3 regions of the Diaphorobacter sp. MNS-0 genome follow, and region 1 is predicted to be linked to each of the others. Evidence: predicted binding sites of a transcription regulator. Region 1 holds the regulator's gene; each other region holds the start of a gene.
What was found. The regulator LexA, encoded in region 1, represses DNA repair genes until DNA is damaged. The targets are predictions, from matches to a motif close to ACTGTATNNNNATACAGT.
Positions count from the first base shown of each region.

Region 2: the regulator LexA is predicted to act here: its motif matches at 1,822-1,839, upstream of recA (recombinase RecA).
Region 3: the regulator LexA is predicted to act here: its motif matches at 3,896-3,913, upstream of K2L43_RS05210 (DNA topoisomerase IV subunit B).

Region 1 is NZ_CP080761.1:1,790,388-1,795,838, forward strand. Features, by position in the region: gene K2L43_RS08625 (pyridoxamine 5'-phosphate oxidase family protein) at 1-425, opposite strand, end outside; gene K2L43_RS08630 (hypothetical protein) at 547-948, opposite strand; gene lexA (transcriptional repressor LexA) at 1,110-1,784, opposite strand; gene K2L43_RS08640 (asparaginase) at 1,867-2,838, shown strand; gene adk (adenylate kinase) at 2,926-3,582, opposite strand; gene kdsB (3-deoxy-manno-octulosonate cytidylyltransferase) at 3,704-4,492, opposite strand; gene K2L43_RS08655 (Trm112 family protein) at 4,489-4,671, opposite strand; gene lpxK (tetraacyldisaccharide 4'-kinase) at 4,680-5,451, opposite strand, start outside.
Region 2 is NZ_CP080761.1:3,743,366-3,748,816, reverse strand. Features, by position in the region: gene recX (recombination regulator RecX) at 95-550, opposite strand; gene recA (recombinase RecA) at 632-1,753, opposite strand; gene K2L43_RS17775 (MarR family winged helix-turn-helix transcriptional regulator) at 1,903-2,397, shown strand; gene K2L43_RS17770 (response regulator transcription factor) at 2,447-3,121, shown strand; gene K2L43_RS17765 (sensor histidine kinase) at 3,201-4,646, shown strand; gene K2L43_RS17760 (LysR substrate-binding domain-containing protein) at 4,727-5,451, opposite strand, start outside.
Region 3 is NZ_CP080761.1:1,074,439-1,079,889, reverse strand. Features, by position in the region: gene parC (DNA topoisomerase IV subunit A) at 1-983, opposite strand, end outside; gene K2L43_RS05215 (lytic transglycosylase domain-containing protein) at 980-1,858, opposite strand; gene K2L43_RS05210 (DNA topoisomerase IV subunit B) at 1,897-3,879, opposite strand; gene K2L43_RS05205 (MFS transporter) at 3,995-5,212, shown strand; gene K2L43_RS19000 (hypothetical protein) at 5,215-5,343, shown strand; gene K2L43_RS05200 (bifunctional 2-polyprenyl-6-hydroxyphenol methylase/3-demethylubiquinol 3-O-methyltransferase UbiG) at 5,346-5,451, shown strand, end outside.

The DNA.
Region 1 (5,451 bases):
ACCGAAGGGATGATCTGCACGAACTGGAAGTCGCCCAGCGCCGTCATGGGCGCTGCCTCAGGGAAGCGCTGCAGGTAGGCGGCGCGCGCGCTGGCGGCTGCCTCGGGCGCAAGCAGTACGGCTTGTCCTTGGATGGCAACGCGCTCCAGCGCATGCACGGGCTGGGCCGCGTCCTCGGGCGCCGTGATCAGGAGAGAAACCGCGGGCGATTGCCGCAGGTTGCGGGTATGGGCGGCGAGGGCGCTGACATGCAATACCAGCACCTGGGCCGTGGAGTCGATGGCATACGGAACGAACGACACCGCCGGCGTTGTGAATGGCACCGATTCCGCGCCGGGCAGGGTTTGCAGCGTTGCCAGCGCGGCCGTGCGCCGGCCCCACAGCAGTTGCCGCAGCAAGCGGTCCAGGCGGGACTCGTGGGTCATGGCGTGCTTGGGGGCGGGCAGTTGCAAGTGCCGTGCATTGTAGAAACGGGCCTGCGATGAACGCGCTGCTGCCGCGACGCCTTCGAAAAGTGTCAGAAGTGGTCGCAGCAGTGCCCCGCGGTCAGCGCAGGGCCAGGCGCTCCAGTTCCGCGCACACATCGGCCATGCGGCCGGAAATCACGAGCTTGCAGGCGTCGTCGGTGTCATGGCGCAGGATCACGCGCAGGGGGAGCGAACGGGTGGAGATCGCAGGCCGCAGACCTGTGTGCTGCATGGCCGCATCCGCGGCAGGCATGGCAAAGGCGCGGTGGCGGGCCGGATTTTCTTGCGCCATGCCCGCCACGGCGGGGCTATCGAGAGGGCCGGCGTTGGGCGTCGCTCCCTGGAGTGCATCGGCGCGTCCGTGCGTGGTGCAGGCAGAGGTTGCCGCGCCGCGCGACATATGGCGTGCAGCCAGTCCCCATCGGCGCAGGCGGCGCAAGGGGCGGGTAAGGGAGGCAAAGGCAAAGAGGGCAAATCCCATGTGAAGACTCCGGCATGCCAGGGCATGAAGGTGGAACACAGGCAGGATTGCCAAGGACGTCAAGCGCGCATCCGCAGGGTTGGCATGCGGCAGCCACGGGGCATGCCCGGGCTACCGCCTGCCAGACGCCCGCCACCTGCGGTGGCGCTGCATTCAACGGACTACATGAGCATGGTGTTGCGTATCAGGCCCACGGCCAGCCCTTCGATCTCGAAAGGTTCGCCCGGCTCGACGCGGATCACCGGGTAGTCGGGGTTCTCGGGCAGCAGTTCGATGGCGCTGCCTGTGCGGCGCAGGCGCTTGACCGTGACGTCATCGCCCAGGCGCGCCACGATGATTTGCCCGTTGCGCGCCTCGCGCGTTGCCTGTACGGCGAGCAGGTCGCCGTCCATGATGCCCGCGTCGCGCATGGACATGCCGCGCACCTTGAGCAGGTAGTCGGGCTTGTGCGCAAACAGGCTGCCTTCCACCGTATAGGTCTGGTCCACATGCTCCTGGGCGAGAATGGGCGAGCCGGCCGCCACGCGGCCCACCAGCGGCAGCGTGAGCTGCGACAGGCCGGGTATCGGCAGGTTGAACTGGGCGCCGCGCGCCGCATTGATGTTGCGCACGGTTTCGCCGCGCAGGCGGATGCCGCGCGAGGTGCCGCTGACCAGTTCGATCACGCCCTTGCGGGCCAGCGCCTGCAGGTGCTCCTCGGCCGCGTTGGCGGACTTGAAACCCAACTCTGCCGCGATCTCGGCGCGGGTAGGCGGGGCGCCGGTGCGCGCGATGGCGGTCTGGATCAGGTCCAGGATCTGCTGCTGGCGGGCGGTGAGCTTGGGACTGTCGAGCATGGTGCGATCCAATGCGGTCGGTGGTTGAGTGGGTTACTGTTTTTTAATCCAGTATCTGTATTTTTGAACAGTTTTTGGAGGGATGCAAGTGGCAGCTGCAAGAAAAATCGTCGTTATGGGCACCGGCGGCACGATTGCGGGCTCTTCCGCGGTGCAAGGTGCGAACGTGGGGTACACGGCCGGGCAGATCGGCGTGGAGCAATTGCTGGCCGCGGTGCCCGGGCTGGTGCAGGCCGCGGGCGGCGCGCTGGTGGCTGAACAGGTGGTGCAGCTGGACAGCAAGGACATGGGCTTTGACGTGTGGGCGCGCCTGGCCGGTCGTTGCGCCGCACACCTGGCCGACCCGGCCGTGGCCGGCGTCGTCATCACCCACGGCACGGATACGCTGGAGGAAACCGCCTGGCTGCTGCACAACCTGCTCGATACCACCGCCAAGCCGGTGGTACTGACCTGTGCCATGCGTCCGGCCACGGCGCTCGCGCCGGACGGGCCGCAGAACCTGCTGGATGCCGTCACACTAGCGGCCGACCCCTCAGCGCGGGGGGTTCTGATGGCGGCCGCCGGCGTGGTGCACGGGGCGCGCGAGGTGAGCAAGGTGCACCCGCTGCGGCTGGACGCGTTCCACTCCGGCGATGCCGGGCCTCTGGGCTGGATGGAAGCGGGGCGCGTGCGCTGGGCCCGCGGCCTTGCGCCGCAGGTGGAACAGCCTGCGCATGGCGCGCTGGTGCCGATCCTGCCAGATGCCGCCTGGCCACGCGTGGAAATCGTCCTCAGCCACGCCGGCGCGGATGGCGCGTTGGTGGACTGGCTGGTGGAGAAGGGCGTGCACGGCATCGTGGTGGCCGCCACCGGCAATGGTACGCTGCACCATGCGCTGGAGGCCGCGCTCGCGCGTGCCGTGGCGGCCGGGGTGCAGGTGCGCGTGGCTTCGCGCTGCCCGCAGGGGCGGATGATGGACCTGACGGGCACGCCCTGGCGTGATGCGGATGGGCTGAGCCCTATGAAGGCACGGGTCAGCCTGCTGCTGGAGTTGATGCAGTCCGCTAATTCATAAGCACCGTCATGGGCCGAGGCGCTTGCCTGGGCACACAGCACAACGCCCCGCGTTGCGGGGCGTTGGCGGGCGCCGGCGGCGGGTTCGTCAGCTTGACAGTGCCGTCAGGGCGCGCTGGGTGATTTCCTCCACGCTGCCGGTGCCTTGAATGGCACGGTACTTGGGCGCGTTGGCGGGATCGGTCTTGGCCCAGCTGGAGTAATAGTCCACCAGCGGGCGGGTCTGGTCGCTGTAGACCTGCAGGCGCTTCTTGACGGTTTCTTCCTTGTCGTCCTCGCGCTGCACCAGGGGCTCGCCCGTCACGTCGTCCTTGCCTTCGACCTTGGGCGGGTTGAACTTCACGTGGTAGGTGCGGCCCGAAGCCGGGTGGGAGCGGCGGCCGCTCATGCGTTCGATGATGGCGTCGAACGGCACGTCGATCTCCAGCACATAGTCGAGCTTCACGCCCGCGGCTTTCATGGCGTCTGCCTGGGGGATGGTGCGTGGGAATCCGTCGAACAGGAAACCCTGGGCACAGTCGGGCTCGGCGATGCGCTCCTTCACCAGGTTGATGATCAGGTCGTCGCTGACGAGCTGGCCCGCATCCATGACGGCCTTGGCTTGCAGGCCCAGGGGCGTGCCGGCCTTGACGGCGGCGCGCAGCATGTCGCCGGTGGAGATCTGGGGGATGCCGAATTTCTGGCAGATGAACGCGGCCTGCGTACCCTTTCCGGCGCCGGGAGCGCCGAGCAGAATCAGTCTCATGGATGTCCTCTAGTGTTTTGAAATCAGCGGGCACGCTTGCCGTCGGCGCGCCAGCGCGGGACAGGTGCTCTTGTTGCGAACAAGGATAGCACGCGGGCCATGCGCCAAGCTGACGGCCGCGCTAGCCGCCCAGGAGGGTGCGCACGCGCTCCAGGTCGGCTGGCGTGTCCACGCCCGCACCGGGTGCGCTGCCGGTCACGTGCACGGCGATGCGGTGGCCGTGCCAGAGGGCGCGCAGCTGCTCCAGCGCTTCCAGTTGCTCGGTCGGCGCCGCTGGCAGCTGTGGAAACCGGCGCAGAAAGCCTGCCCGGTAGCTGTAGATGCCGATGTGCCGTAGCGGTGCGAAACCCACGGGCACCCCCGGTTGGCCCGGCTGCCACCAGAGGCTGCCCGGCGCGTGGTCGCGTGCGTGGGGGATGGGGGCGCGGCTGAAGTAGTGCGCGAGGCCCTGCGCGTCCAGCACCACCTTCACCACGTTGGGGTTCGCAAAGTCCTCCGCGCTGTCGATGGCGTGCGCGGCGGTGCCCATGCTGGCATCGCCGCGCGCATGCAGCAGTGCGGCCACGGCGTCGATCAGCCGTGGGTCGATGAGGGGCTCGTCACCCTGTACGTTCACCACAATGTCTTCGCCCGCCAGGCCCAGCAGCTCGCAGGCCTCGGCCAGGCGATCGCTGCCGCTGGCGTGGTCGGCGCGCGTCAGCAGAGCCTGCACCCCGTGCGCCTGGCAGGCCTGGACGATGCGCGCGTCGTCCGCCGCGACCACGCAGCGCTGGGCGCCGCTCTGGCTGGCGCGGCGGGCCACATGCACCACCATGGGCAGCCCGGCGATATCGGCCAAGGGCTTGTTGGGCAGGCGGGTGGAGGCCAGGCGCGCCGGTATCAGCACCGTGAACGGTGCGGCGCGACTCACTGTTCCAGCTCCTCGTCGCTCAAGGGGCGGGCCTCGTTTTCCAGCAGCACGGGAATGCCGTCGCGCACGGGATAGGCCAGCCGCGCGCTGCGCGAGATGAGTTCCTGGCGTTCGCGGTCGTAGGTCAGCGGGCCCTTGGTGACGGGGCAGACCAGCAGTTCAAGCAGTTTGGGATCCATGGTGTTCCTCAATGGCCGGACGATGATAGCGACGCCAGGCGGGCGTCGAGCGCGTCGAAGAAGGCCGGCGGGATCCGCACGGCCAGCGGCACGGCCAGCGCGTCCGGGTGCGCGGGCCAGAGCTTGACGGCGTCTTTTTCGGTGCAAATCAGCCGTAAGCGCTTATTCGATGGGCGCTTCCAGCTACAAAAATCATAGTGATCGGGCAGTGCTTCCTCGCTCTCGGGCTGAATGCCCCTGGCGTGCAGCATCGCAAAAAAGTCGTGCGGCCGCGCGATCGCCGCGAGTGCGTGCGACGGTTCGCCCTGCAATTGCTCCAGCGGCAGGTGCTGCCCGCTGGCATTCACGGCATGGGCGGCGAGTTCACGTGACAGCGCGAATTGCGGCGCGCCCCCTCCGGGCGGGGAGCCGGCGTGGAGCACCAGGTCCACCGCGCGCGGCCAGGGCTCGCGCAGCGGGCCGGCGGGCAGCAGCCAGCCGTTGCCGGCGCCTTCGTCGTTGAAGACGCAGACTTCCAGGTCGCGCGCCAGGGCCAGGTGCTGCAGGCCGTCGTCGCAAACCAGGATGTTGGTGGCGGGGTGGGCGGCCAGCAGCGCGCGCCCTGCCTGGGCACGCCTGCGCGCCACGAAGACCGGGGCGCCGCTGGCGCGGGCGATGAGCAGCGGCTCGTCGCCCACCTCGGCCGCGCTGCTGGCGGGCAGCACTTCGCGGCAGTCTGCGGTGGCGCGGCCGTATCCCCGCGAGATGACGCCCGGCCGCCAGCCGCGGGCCTGCAGGTGG
Region 2 (5,451 bases), 2.0 Mb from region 1:
GCGTTGCGGGGTGCGACCGGTGGCGGACTGCGCGTCGACAGCTGCTATGGATGAAATAGCTTTGACGCTGGACAGAAGCGCGCCAAGCCCCGTTCTATTCCCATTCATCACCACCCCGCACCACGCGGCGCACCACGTCGGCGGCGAAGCCACGCGTGGCCAGAAAGCGCATCTGGCGCGCACGCTCCTGCGGCGTGTCGGCGGGCTGGTCGCCAAAGCGCTGGCGCCACACGGCCCGGGCGCGCTGCAGTTCGGTGCCCGCCAGCTGGGCGGCGGTGCTGCGCACCAAATCCTCGTCCAGCCCCTTGCGCCGCAGCTCCTGCAGCACGCGCTGGGTGCCGAAGCGCTCCGCGCGGCGGTGCACCACGGACTCGGCCACGCGCTCTGCATTGATGAAGTCGCGCGCCTGCAGCTCGTCCAGCAGCGCCGGCAGATCGTCGCCCTCCTGCACGTGGCGCGCCAGCTTGGCCTGCAGTTCGCTGCGCGAATGCTCGCGCTGGGCAAGCAGGCGCAGCGCACGGCCCTTGAGGGAGAGGGCGGTGAATCCCATGAATGCTATTGAAAAAAGAGCTTCCAGCGCTTGATGGTCAAGCGCTGGAGGCAGATTTCGTTCAAAAACCCCGGTGCGTGGTTACGCCTCGATCTCGCCCGTCTTGTCGGCCTTCTTGCCGCGCGCAGGCTTGTCTTCGGGCAGATCGGCCGCCGGGCTCGCGTGGCCCGTGGGCAGCAGTGCGATGCCCAGGCTTTCGCGCACCTTGTTCTCGATCTCCACGGCCAGGCCAGGGTTCTCGCGCAGGAACTCGCGGGCGTTGTCGCGGCCCTGGCCGATCTTTTCGCCGTTGTAGGCATACCAGGCGCCACTCTTTTCCAGGATGCGCGCGTTCACGCCCATGTCGATGATCTCGCCCTCGCGCGAGATGCCCTCGCCGAACAGGATGTCGAATTCGGCCGTCTTGAACGGGGGCGAGACCTTGTTCTTCACCACCTTCACCTTGGTCTCGTTGCCGATCGCCTCGTCGCCCTTCTTGATGGTGCCGGTGCGGCGGATGTCCAGGCGTACCGAGGCGTAGAACTTCAGCGCATTGCCGCCGGTGGTGGTCTCGGGGCTGCCGAACATCACGCCGATCTTCATGCGGATCTGGTTGATGAAGATGACCATGCAGTTGGTCTTCTTGATGGTGGCGGTGAGCTTGCGCAGTGCCTGGCTCATCAGGCGTGCCTGCAGGCCGGGCAGGGCGTCGCCCATCTCGCCCTCGATTTCGGCCTTGGGCGTGAGGGCGGCGACCGAGTCCACCACGATCAGGTCCACGGCGCCCGAGCGCACCAGGCTGTCCACGATCTCCAGCGCCTGCTCGCCCGTGTCCGGCTGGCTGATGAGCAGGTCGGTGAGCTGAACGCCGAGCTTGCTGGCGTACTGCACATCCAGCGCATGCTCGGCATCCACGAAAGCGCACTGGCCGCCTTGCTTCTGCATCTCGGCGATGACCTGCAGCGTGAGCGTGGTCTTGCCCGAGCTTTCCGGCCCGTAGATCTCGATCACGCGGCCGCGCGGCAGGCCGCCCACGCCCAGGGCGATGTCCAGGCCCAGCGAGCCGGTGGAGACCACCTGGATGTCCTCAATGGCCTCGCCCTCGCCCAGGCGCATGATGGTGCCCTTGCCGAACTGCTTTTCGATCTGCGCGAGGGCGGCTTGCAGGGCCTTGGCCTTTTCGCTGTTGACGGCGGTTGCGTTGCCTTTGACGGTGGCGTCCATGGAATGCTCCTTCGGGTCGGGGTCACGGTGAAATCGTGTGCCTGCCTGGAAACTGTTTCCAATGACAGGCTGGATGCTTGAACAGTAGTTTATGGGCGGTTGATGCGTTATCCAATCAATTTTTGGTCAGTTTGGCTGACAATGTGCGGATGACCGCTCCCCCCAGCCTCGACGACCGCTGGCGCCAGACCCACCTGGGCCGCCTGCTGGGCCATGCCATGCGGCGCTTCGATGCGCGCGTGCTGCAGCTCATGGCGCGCGACGTGCAGGTGCCGCTGGCGCTGTCCAACCTCGCGGCGCGCGACCAGGTGAGCGCCGCGCACATCCACATCACGCGGCATCTGTCGCTGCAGGGGGACCGCCTCACCGACCTGGCCGAGCGCGCGGGCATGGCCAAGCAGTCCATGGCCGCGCTGGTGGAGCAGTGCGCGGCCTGGGGCCTGGTCACGCGCGAGCCCGATCCGCGCGATGCGCGTGCGCGCCTGGTGCGCTTCACGCCCACGGGACTGGCGTGGCTGCAGGCGTTTCGCGCGGCGGTGGCGCAGGCCGAGGGCGAGTTCCGCGCCGAGGTGGGGCAGGACGTGGCCACGGTGGTCGCGCTGGGCCTGGAGGCCTACGCCGGCGGCGAGGGCACGGCGGCCTAAAATTCAGGCAGAGCGCAGGCCGGCGCACGACAACCAGGAGAGACACCCCATGCGCATCCTCATCGCCGAAGACGACCAGGTGCTTGCCGACGGGCTGCTGCGCACGCTGCGCGGCTCGGGCGCCGTGGTGGACCATGTGGCCAGCGGCACCGAGGTCGATACCGCGCTCCTGACCAACAACGAGTTCGACCTGCTGATCCTCGACCTGGGCCTGCCCAAGATGCACGGCCTGGAGGTGCTCAAGCGCCTGCGCGGGCGCGGCTCGGCGCTGCCGGTGCTGATCCTCACGGCGGCCGACAGCGTGGACGAGCGCGTGAAGGGCCTGGACCTGGGCGCCGACGACTACATGGCCAAGCCGTTCGCGCTGTCGGAGCTGGAGGCGCGCGTGCGTGCGCTCACGCGCCGCGGCATGGGTGGCACCAGCAGCGCCATCCGCCACGGGCCCCTGGTGTACGACCAGGCGGGCCGCGTGGCCACCATCGACGGCAAGATGGTGGAGCTGTCCGCGCGCGAGCTGGGCCTGCTGGAGGTGCTGCTGCAGCGCGCCGGCCGCCTGGTGAGCAAGGAGCAGCTGGTGGAGCGCCTGTGCGAGTGGGGCGAGGAGGTGAGCAACAACGCCATCGAGGTCTACATCCACCGCCTGCGCAAGAAGATCGAGCGCGGGCCGATCCGCATCGCCACCGTGCGCGGCCTGGGCTACTGCCTGGAAAAGATCCCGGGCTGACGGCACCCGTGGATGCTCTGTTATTGATAGCTGTTTGCGCTTGGTGCATAAGCGCTAGCGGCCAGAAACGCCCACCACCTTGAAAATCTTCCAGCGCGAGCAGCGCTCCCTCTTCGGCGAAATCCTGGACTGGATGCTCACGCCGCTGCTGCTGCTGTGGCCGGTGAGCCTGGCGCTGACCTGGCTGGTGGCCCAGGGCCTGGCCAACAAGCCCTTCGACCGCGCGCTGGAGTACAACGCCCATGCGTTGGCGCAGCTCGTCACGGTGCACGACGGCAAGGTGCTGTTCAACCTGCCCCAGCCCGCCAGCGAGATCCTGCGCGCCGACGAGTCCGACATCGTCTATTACCAGGTGCTCTCGCCCACGGGCGACTACCTGTCGGGCGAGCGCGACCTGCCGCGCCCGCCGCCCGAGGAGCAGGCGTTCTCCGGCGAGGTGCGGCTGCGCGACGCCGAGCTGCGCGGCATCGACATCCGCGTGGCCTACATCTGGGTGCGCGTGCCGCTGCCCGACGCGCCCGCCGCGCTGGTGCAGGTGGCCGAGACACGCGCCAAGCGCAGCGTGCTGGCCACCGAGATCATCAAGGGCGTGATGCTGCCGCAGTTCGTCATCCTGCCGCTGGCGGTGCTGCTAGTCTGGCTGGCGCTGGCGCGCGGCATCAAGCCGCTGCACCAGCTGGAGGAGCGCATTCGCGCGCGCAAGCCCGACGACCTCTCGCCGCTGGACCACAAGGCCGTGCCGATGGAAGTGGCGCCGCTGGTGGATTCGGTGAACGACCTGCTGCGCCGCCTGTCGGAATCCATGGCCACGCAAAAGCGCTTCCTGGCCGACGCCGCGCACCAGCTCAAGACCCCCCTGGCCGGGCTGCGCATGCAGGCCGACCTGGCGCAGCGCGAGGGCACCAGCACCGAGGAGCTCAAGCAGTCGCTCAAGCAGATCGGGCGTTCGTCCATCCGCGCCACGCACACCGTCAACCAGTTGCTGGCGCTGGCGCGGGCCGAGGGCGGCAGCGCCGTGGTGCAGCGCCAGCCGCTGGACCTGGCGCGGCTGGTGATCGAGGTGGTGCGCGACAGCGTGCCGCGCGCCATGGACAAGCACATCGACCTGGGCTACGACGGCGTCGAGCCCGGCACCAATGGCGTGTGGATGGACGGCAACCCCACGCTGCTGAAGGAACTGGTGCGCAACCTGGTGGACAACGCCATCAACTACACCCCATCCAGCGCGCAGCAGCCCGGCGTGATCACCGCGCGCGTGCTGCCCGACCCGTTCAGCCATGTGCTGCTGCTGCAGGTGGAGGACTCGGGGCCCGGCGTGCCCGAGGCTGAGCGCGAACTGGTCTTCCAGCCCTTCTACCGCGCGCTGGGGACGGACGCCGACGGCTCCGGCCTGGGCCTGCCCATCGTGCGCGAGATCGCGCGCCAGCACGGCGCCGAGGTGGAACTGGAAGACGTGCGCCCCGGCGCGGCCATGCCCGGCGCGCGCTTCAGCGTGCGGTTCGCGGCACGCGAATCGGGGCCATAGCGCTGCCGCTGTCCGATGCTATCGATTAAATAGCTGCTCGCGCTTGATGGGCAAGCGCTGGAGGGCATTTTGAGGTGGATTCAAGCAGCCGGTGCGGCCGTGCCCGCCGCGGGGTCCGCCAGCGCCAGCAGCCAGTCGCGAAAGCGCACCAGCGTGGCCAGCTGCGCACGCGACTCGGGGTAGCACAGCCAGTAGCCCAGGTCGCTCGTGTAGCCGCCGCCGGGCAGCGGCTCGGTGACGGTGCCGGCGGCAATCTCGTCCTGCACCAGGCAGCGCGGCACCAGGGCCAGGCCCATGCCCACCGACACCGCACGGATGATGGTCTGGAACTGGTCGAACTGTGGGCCGGCCAGCGGGTTCAGGCCGTTCACGCCGTGCGCCTCGGCCCAGTGCTGCCAGGCACCGGGCACGCTCACGTGGCGCAGCAGCGTGTGGCGTGCCACGTCCTGCGGGCTGTGCAGGGGCGGCGCGCCGGCCAGCCCGGCGCGCGGGCCGATCAGGGCCACGTCGTTGCCCGTCAGGTAGTGCGCGCGTGCGCCCGGCCAATGCCCGTCGCCGAACAGGATGGAGCAGTCCAGCTCGGGGTCGGCAAAGTCGTAGCCGTGCACGTAGGGCACGAAGTGCAGCGTGATCTGCGGGTGCTGCGCACGCAGCTGCGGCAGGCGCGGAATCAGCCACTTGGCGGCCAGCGTGGGCAGCACCGACAGGTGCAGCGCGCCGCCCTCGTCACCGCTGGTGATCAGCTCCAGCGTGGCCGCCTCCAGGCGGGTGAGCAGGGCGCTCACGGCCTTTTCGTAGCGCTCAC
Region 3 (5,451 bases), 720 kb from region 1:
TCGTCGCGCACGCCGTCCAGCAGCGCCAGCAAGGCAGCCTTGAGCTGCGTCTGCTCCTGCGTGAGCGCCTTCTTGCCGGTCTTGACCTTGGGGTTGGTGAGTTCCTCGATCTCCTCCAGCACCTTCTGCGCGGAGACACCCGGCGGCAGCTCGGTCACCACCATCTGCCACTGGCCGCGCGCCAGGTCCTCGATCTTCCAGCGCGCGCGCACCTTGAGGCTGCCGCGGCCCGTGCGGTAGGCGTCCTGGATGTCAGCATCAGTGCTGATGATCTGGCCGCCGCCCGGGTAGTCAGGGCCGGGGACCAGCGCGAACAGTTCCTCGTCGCTCAACTGCGGCTTCTTGACCAGGGCCACGCAGGCGTCGGCCACCTCGCGCAGGTTGTGGCTGGGGATCTCGGTGGCCAGGCCCACGGCGATGCCGCTGGCGCCATTGAGCAGCGCGAATGGCAACCGCGCGGGCAGCTGGCGCGGCTCCTGCGTGCTGCCGTCGTAGTTGGGCACGAAATCCACCGTGCCCATGTCGATCTCGTCCAGCAGCAGGCCGGCGATGCGGGTCAGGCGCGCCTCGGTGTAGCGCATGGCCGCCGCGCCGTCGCCATCGCGGCTGCCGAAGTTGCCCTGGCCGTCGATCAGCGGGTAACGCTGGTTGAAGTCCTGCGCCAGGCGCACCAGTGCGTCGTAGGCCGACTGGTCGCCGTGCGGGTGAAAGCGGCCCAGCACGTCGCCCACCACGCGGGCGCTTTTGACAGGCTTGGCCGCCACGTTGCGGTTTGGCCCGCTGTAGCCCAGACCCATGCGGTCCATGGCGTAGAGGATGCGCCGCTGCACGGGCTTGAGACCGTCGCACACGTCGGGCAGCGCGCGGCCCTTGACGACCGAGAGGGCGTATTCCAAATAGGCGCGCTGGGCATAGCCGGCCAGTTCCAGGCTGTCGCCGTGGTCGGCGGGCGCGGAGAAGTCGAGAGTGGGTTGGTCGCTCATTCAGTGAAGACAGACTCGGTCGATGACTGCCGGGCCAGGCGCGTGGGCGCAGGCGTGGACATGCGCTGCGTGTCGCCGCGCTCACCGGCATCGGATAGGGAATGGGGCGTGGCGGGCAGTTCCATGCGCACGCGCCCGGGGTTCGCGCGCTGATTGCGCGTCGGTAGCGGCGGCTTGAGCAGCGCATACAGGCCCATCACGCTCTGCACGTAGTTGCGCGTCTCGCGGTAGGCGGGCACGCGGTTGCCGGCGCGCTGCACGGCGCCCTCGCCCGCGTTGTAGGCCGCCAGCGCCAAGTCCAGGCGGCCCTCGAAGAGATCCATGAGGTAGCGCAGGTAGCGCGTGCCCGCGGCCACGTTGGTGGCGGGGTCCACCAGCTTCTGCTCCACCGAGCGCCTGGCGTCGCCGCTCACGCCGAAGCGGCTGGCGGTGGCGGGCATGAGCTGCATCAGCCCCACGGCGCCGCGCGGCGAGACCGCACGGGTGTTGAAACCCGACTCGGTGGCGATCACCGCCTGCAGCAGCGCGTAGTCCACGCCATGGCGCGCCGACGCCGAGCGCAGGTGCTGGCGCACGAGCTTGTAGTCGTGCGACACCTCGAAGAAGGCCAGCAGCCGCACCCCCGAGGGACTGGCCGGCCCGGTGGAGACATCGGCCGCACCCTGACGTCCGGTGTTGGAGCCGTCGCGCTCGGAGTCGAAGTCGTTGCCGCGGAAGAACAGCGCGTAACGCTCGTCCAGCTGCTGCGCGGCGAAGTGCGTCACGCCGCGCTCGTCCACGAAGGCCCACAGGTCCGCATGCGCGGTTTGCTGCAAAAACAGGAGCGCGCAGCACATGCCAGCCGTGCGCAAAAGCCCCAAAAGGCTGTTACGCATACGGTATCCCAGGCGCGCAGTCATGGCGAGTGCCTTCGTCAGATGTCCACATCCACCAGGTCGCCGTGCAGTTCCATGAGCTCGCGGCGCGCGGCGGCCTCGCCCTTGCCCATGAGCTTGGTGATCAGGCCCTCGGTGGCGGAGAAGTCGAACGTGCCCAACTGCACCGGCAGCAGGCGGCGCGTGTCGGGGTTGAGCGTGGTCTCCCACAGCTGCTCGGCGTTCATTTCGCCCAGGCCCTTGAAGCGGCTGATCTGGCATTTCTCGCGCGGCACGCCGTCCTTGGCGCACTTGTCGAGGATGCTTTCCAGCTCGGATTCATCCAGCGCATACACCTTGGCCGCGGGCTTCTTGCCGCGCGCCGGCACGTCCACGCGGAACAGCGGTGGCCGGGCGACAAAGATATGGCCGGCCTCGATGAGCTTGGGGAAGTGGCGGAAGAACAGCGTGAGCAGCAGCACCTGGATGTGCGAGCCGTCCACGTCCGCGTCGGAGAGGATGCAGATCTTGCCGTAGCGCAGGCCGGACAGGTCAGGGGTGTCGCTCGGGCCGTGCGGGTCCACGCCGATGGCTACCGAGATGTCATGCACCTCGGTGTTGGCAAACAGGCGGTCGCGGTCGACCTCCCAGGTGTTGAGCACCTTGCCGCGCAGCGGCAGGATGGCCTGGCTTTCCTTGTCGCGGCCCATCTTGGCGCTGCCGCCGGCCGAGTCGCCCTCGACCAGGAAGACCTCGTTGTAGGCCAGGTCACGGCTTTCGCAGTCGGTGAGCTTGCCGGGCAGCACGGCCACGCCCGAGCCCTTGCGCTTTTCGACCTTCTGGCCGGCCTTTTGCCGTGTCTGCGCGGCCTTGATGGCCAGTTCGGCCAGCTTCTTGCCGTATTCCACGTGCTGGTTCAGCCACAGCTCCAGCGCCGGGCGCACGAAGCTGGACACCAGCCGCACAGCGTCGCGCGAGTTCAGCCGCTCCTTGATCTGCCCCTGGAACTGCGGGTCCAGCACCTTGGCCGCCAGCACATAGCTGGCGCGCGCAAACACGTCCTCGGGCAGTAGCTTCACGCCCTTGGGCAGGAGCGAGTGCAGCTCGATGAAGCTCTTGACCGCGTTGAACAGGCCGTCACGCAGGCCGCTTTCATGGGTGCCGCCGGCGCTGGTGGGGATCAGGTTCACGTAGCTCTCGCGCACCGGCTGGCCTTCCTCGGTGAAGGCCACACACCATGCGGCGCCCTCGCCCTCGGCAAAGCTCTCGTTGTGGCGGTCGGCGAAGCCCTCGCCCTCGAACAGCGGGATCACCGGGTCAGCGCTCAGCGTCTGCGCCAGGTAGTCGCGCAGGCCGCCCTTGTACTGCCAGGTCTGGGTGTCGCGCGTCTTTTCATTGACCAGCTGCACCGTAACGCCGGGCATGAGCACCGCCTTGCTGCGCAGCAGGTGCGTCAGCTCGCCCATCGGAAGGTTGCTGGACTCAAAGTACTTGGCGTCGGGCCAGACGCGCACGGTGGTGCCCTGCTTGCGCTCGCCCGCCTGCAGCGGGCGCACCGCCAGCGGCTCGGTCACGTCGCCGCCCGCAAACACCAGGCGCGCCACCTGGCCCTCGCGGTGGGTGGCCACCTCCAGCCGGGTGGCCAGGGCGTTGGTGACGCTTACGCCCACACCATGCAGGCCGCCCGAGAAGCTGTAGGCCCCGCCCTTGCCCTTGTCGAACTTGCCGCCCGCGTGCAGGCGGGTGAACACCAGCTCCACCACCGGTGCGTTCTCCTCGGGATGCAGGCCGAACGGAATGCCCCGGCCGTCGTCCTCCACGCTCACCGAGCCGTCGGTGTGCAAGGTCACCTTGATCTTCTTGCCAAAGCCCGCCAGTGCCTCGTCGGCCGCGTTGTCCAGCACCTCCTGGATGATGTGCAGGGGGTTGTCGGTGCGGGTGTACATGCCCGGCCGCTGCTTGACGGGCTCCAGTCCCTTGAGGACGCGGATCGAGCCTTCGGAGTAGTCGCTGGCGGAGGTGGATGCGGGTTTGACTGCCATGGCGGCGGATTGTAGTGCTGGATATAAAACCAGGATGGTGACGCTTTCTTGCCCCGCCAGCGTGCTGCACAGGGGGCGCCAAGCAGGCGAAACGGGTTTTCGCTACATTCGCCGGATGCACGACGCAACCCGAAAACTGTCCATGGCCCAGGTGCTGATCTGCGGCGCCGCCATCGTCACTCTGTCCATGGGCATCCGGCACGGCTTCGGCCTGTGGCTGCAGCCCATCACCCAGGACATGGGCTGGACACGCCAGACCTTTGCCCTGGCCATGGCCATTCAGAACCTGTCCTGGGGTCTGTTCGGCATCTTTGGCGGCATGCTGGCCGACCGCCTGGGCGCCTTCCGCGTGCTGATCGGCGGCGCAGCGCTCTACGCCATGGGCCTGGCCGGCATGGCGCTGTCTCCCACGCCGCTGCTGTTTTCGCTGACCACGGGCGTGCTGATCGGCGCTGCACAGGCGGGCACCACCTACGCCATCATCTACGGGGTGCTGGGCCGGCAGATCCCGGCCGACAAGCGCTCCTGGGCCATGGGCGTGGCCGCTGCGGCGGGCTCGTTCGGCCAGTTCCTCATGGTGCCGCTGGAGGGGCAACTGATCCTGCGCCTGGGCTGGCAAGAGGCCCTGCTGGTGCTCTCGGCCATGGTGATCCTGATCGTTCCGCTGGCCTTCGGCCTGCGCGAGCCGGGCTTTCATGGCAGCGCCCCCGTCAAACGTACCCAGTCCGTGGGCGAGGCCTTTGCCGAGGCGCTGCGCTACCGCAGCTTCCTGCTGCTCACCGCCGGCTACTTCGTGTGCGGCTTCCAGGTGGTGTTCATCGGTGTGCACATGCCCAGCTATCTGCGCGACCAGGGCCTCACGCCCCAGGTGGCCAGCTATGCGCTGGCGCTGATCGGGCTGTTCAACGTGTTCGGCACCTATATCGCGGGCTCGCTGGGCCAACGGATCCCGAAGCGCCACATCCTGGCGTTCATCTATTTCGCCCGTGCCGTGGCCATCACCATCTTCCTGCTGGTGCCGCTGTCGCCGCTGTCGGTCTACGTGTTCTCGGCCGTGATCGGCGCACTGTGGCTGTCCACGGTGCCCCCCACCAATGCCACCGTTGCGCAGATCTTCGGGGTGCAGCACCTGTCCATGCTCAGCGGCTTCGTGTTCTTCAGCCACCAGATCGGCAGCTTCCTGGGCGTGTGGCTGGGCGGCTATCTGTATGACCGCACGGGCAGCTACGACATCGTGTGGTACCTGGCGATTGTGTTGGGCATCCTCGCCGGCTTGGTGAACCTGCCCGTACGCGAGGGCGCCATCGTGCGCGCCACCCCTCAGGCGGCCTGACCATGCGCACCCTGTACAAGCGGTCGATCGTCGCAGCTGCGCTGCTCGCGGTGCTGCTGGGGGTGTTCGCGCTGTACCTGCAGCCCGACTTCATGCTGACGCTGGCGGACCAGATCTGGGCCTGCTTCTGACGATGGCCCCGCACGGCACCGCCCATGCGCCGCTGCCCGCGGCCTCGGAATGGATACAGCGCTGGTCCCACCTGGTGCCTGCGGGCGGCAGTGTGCTGGACGTGGCTT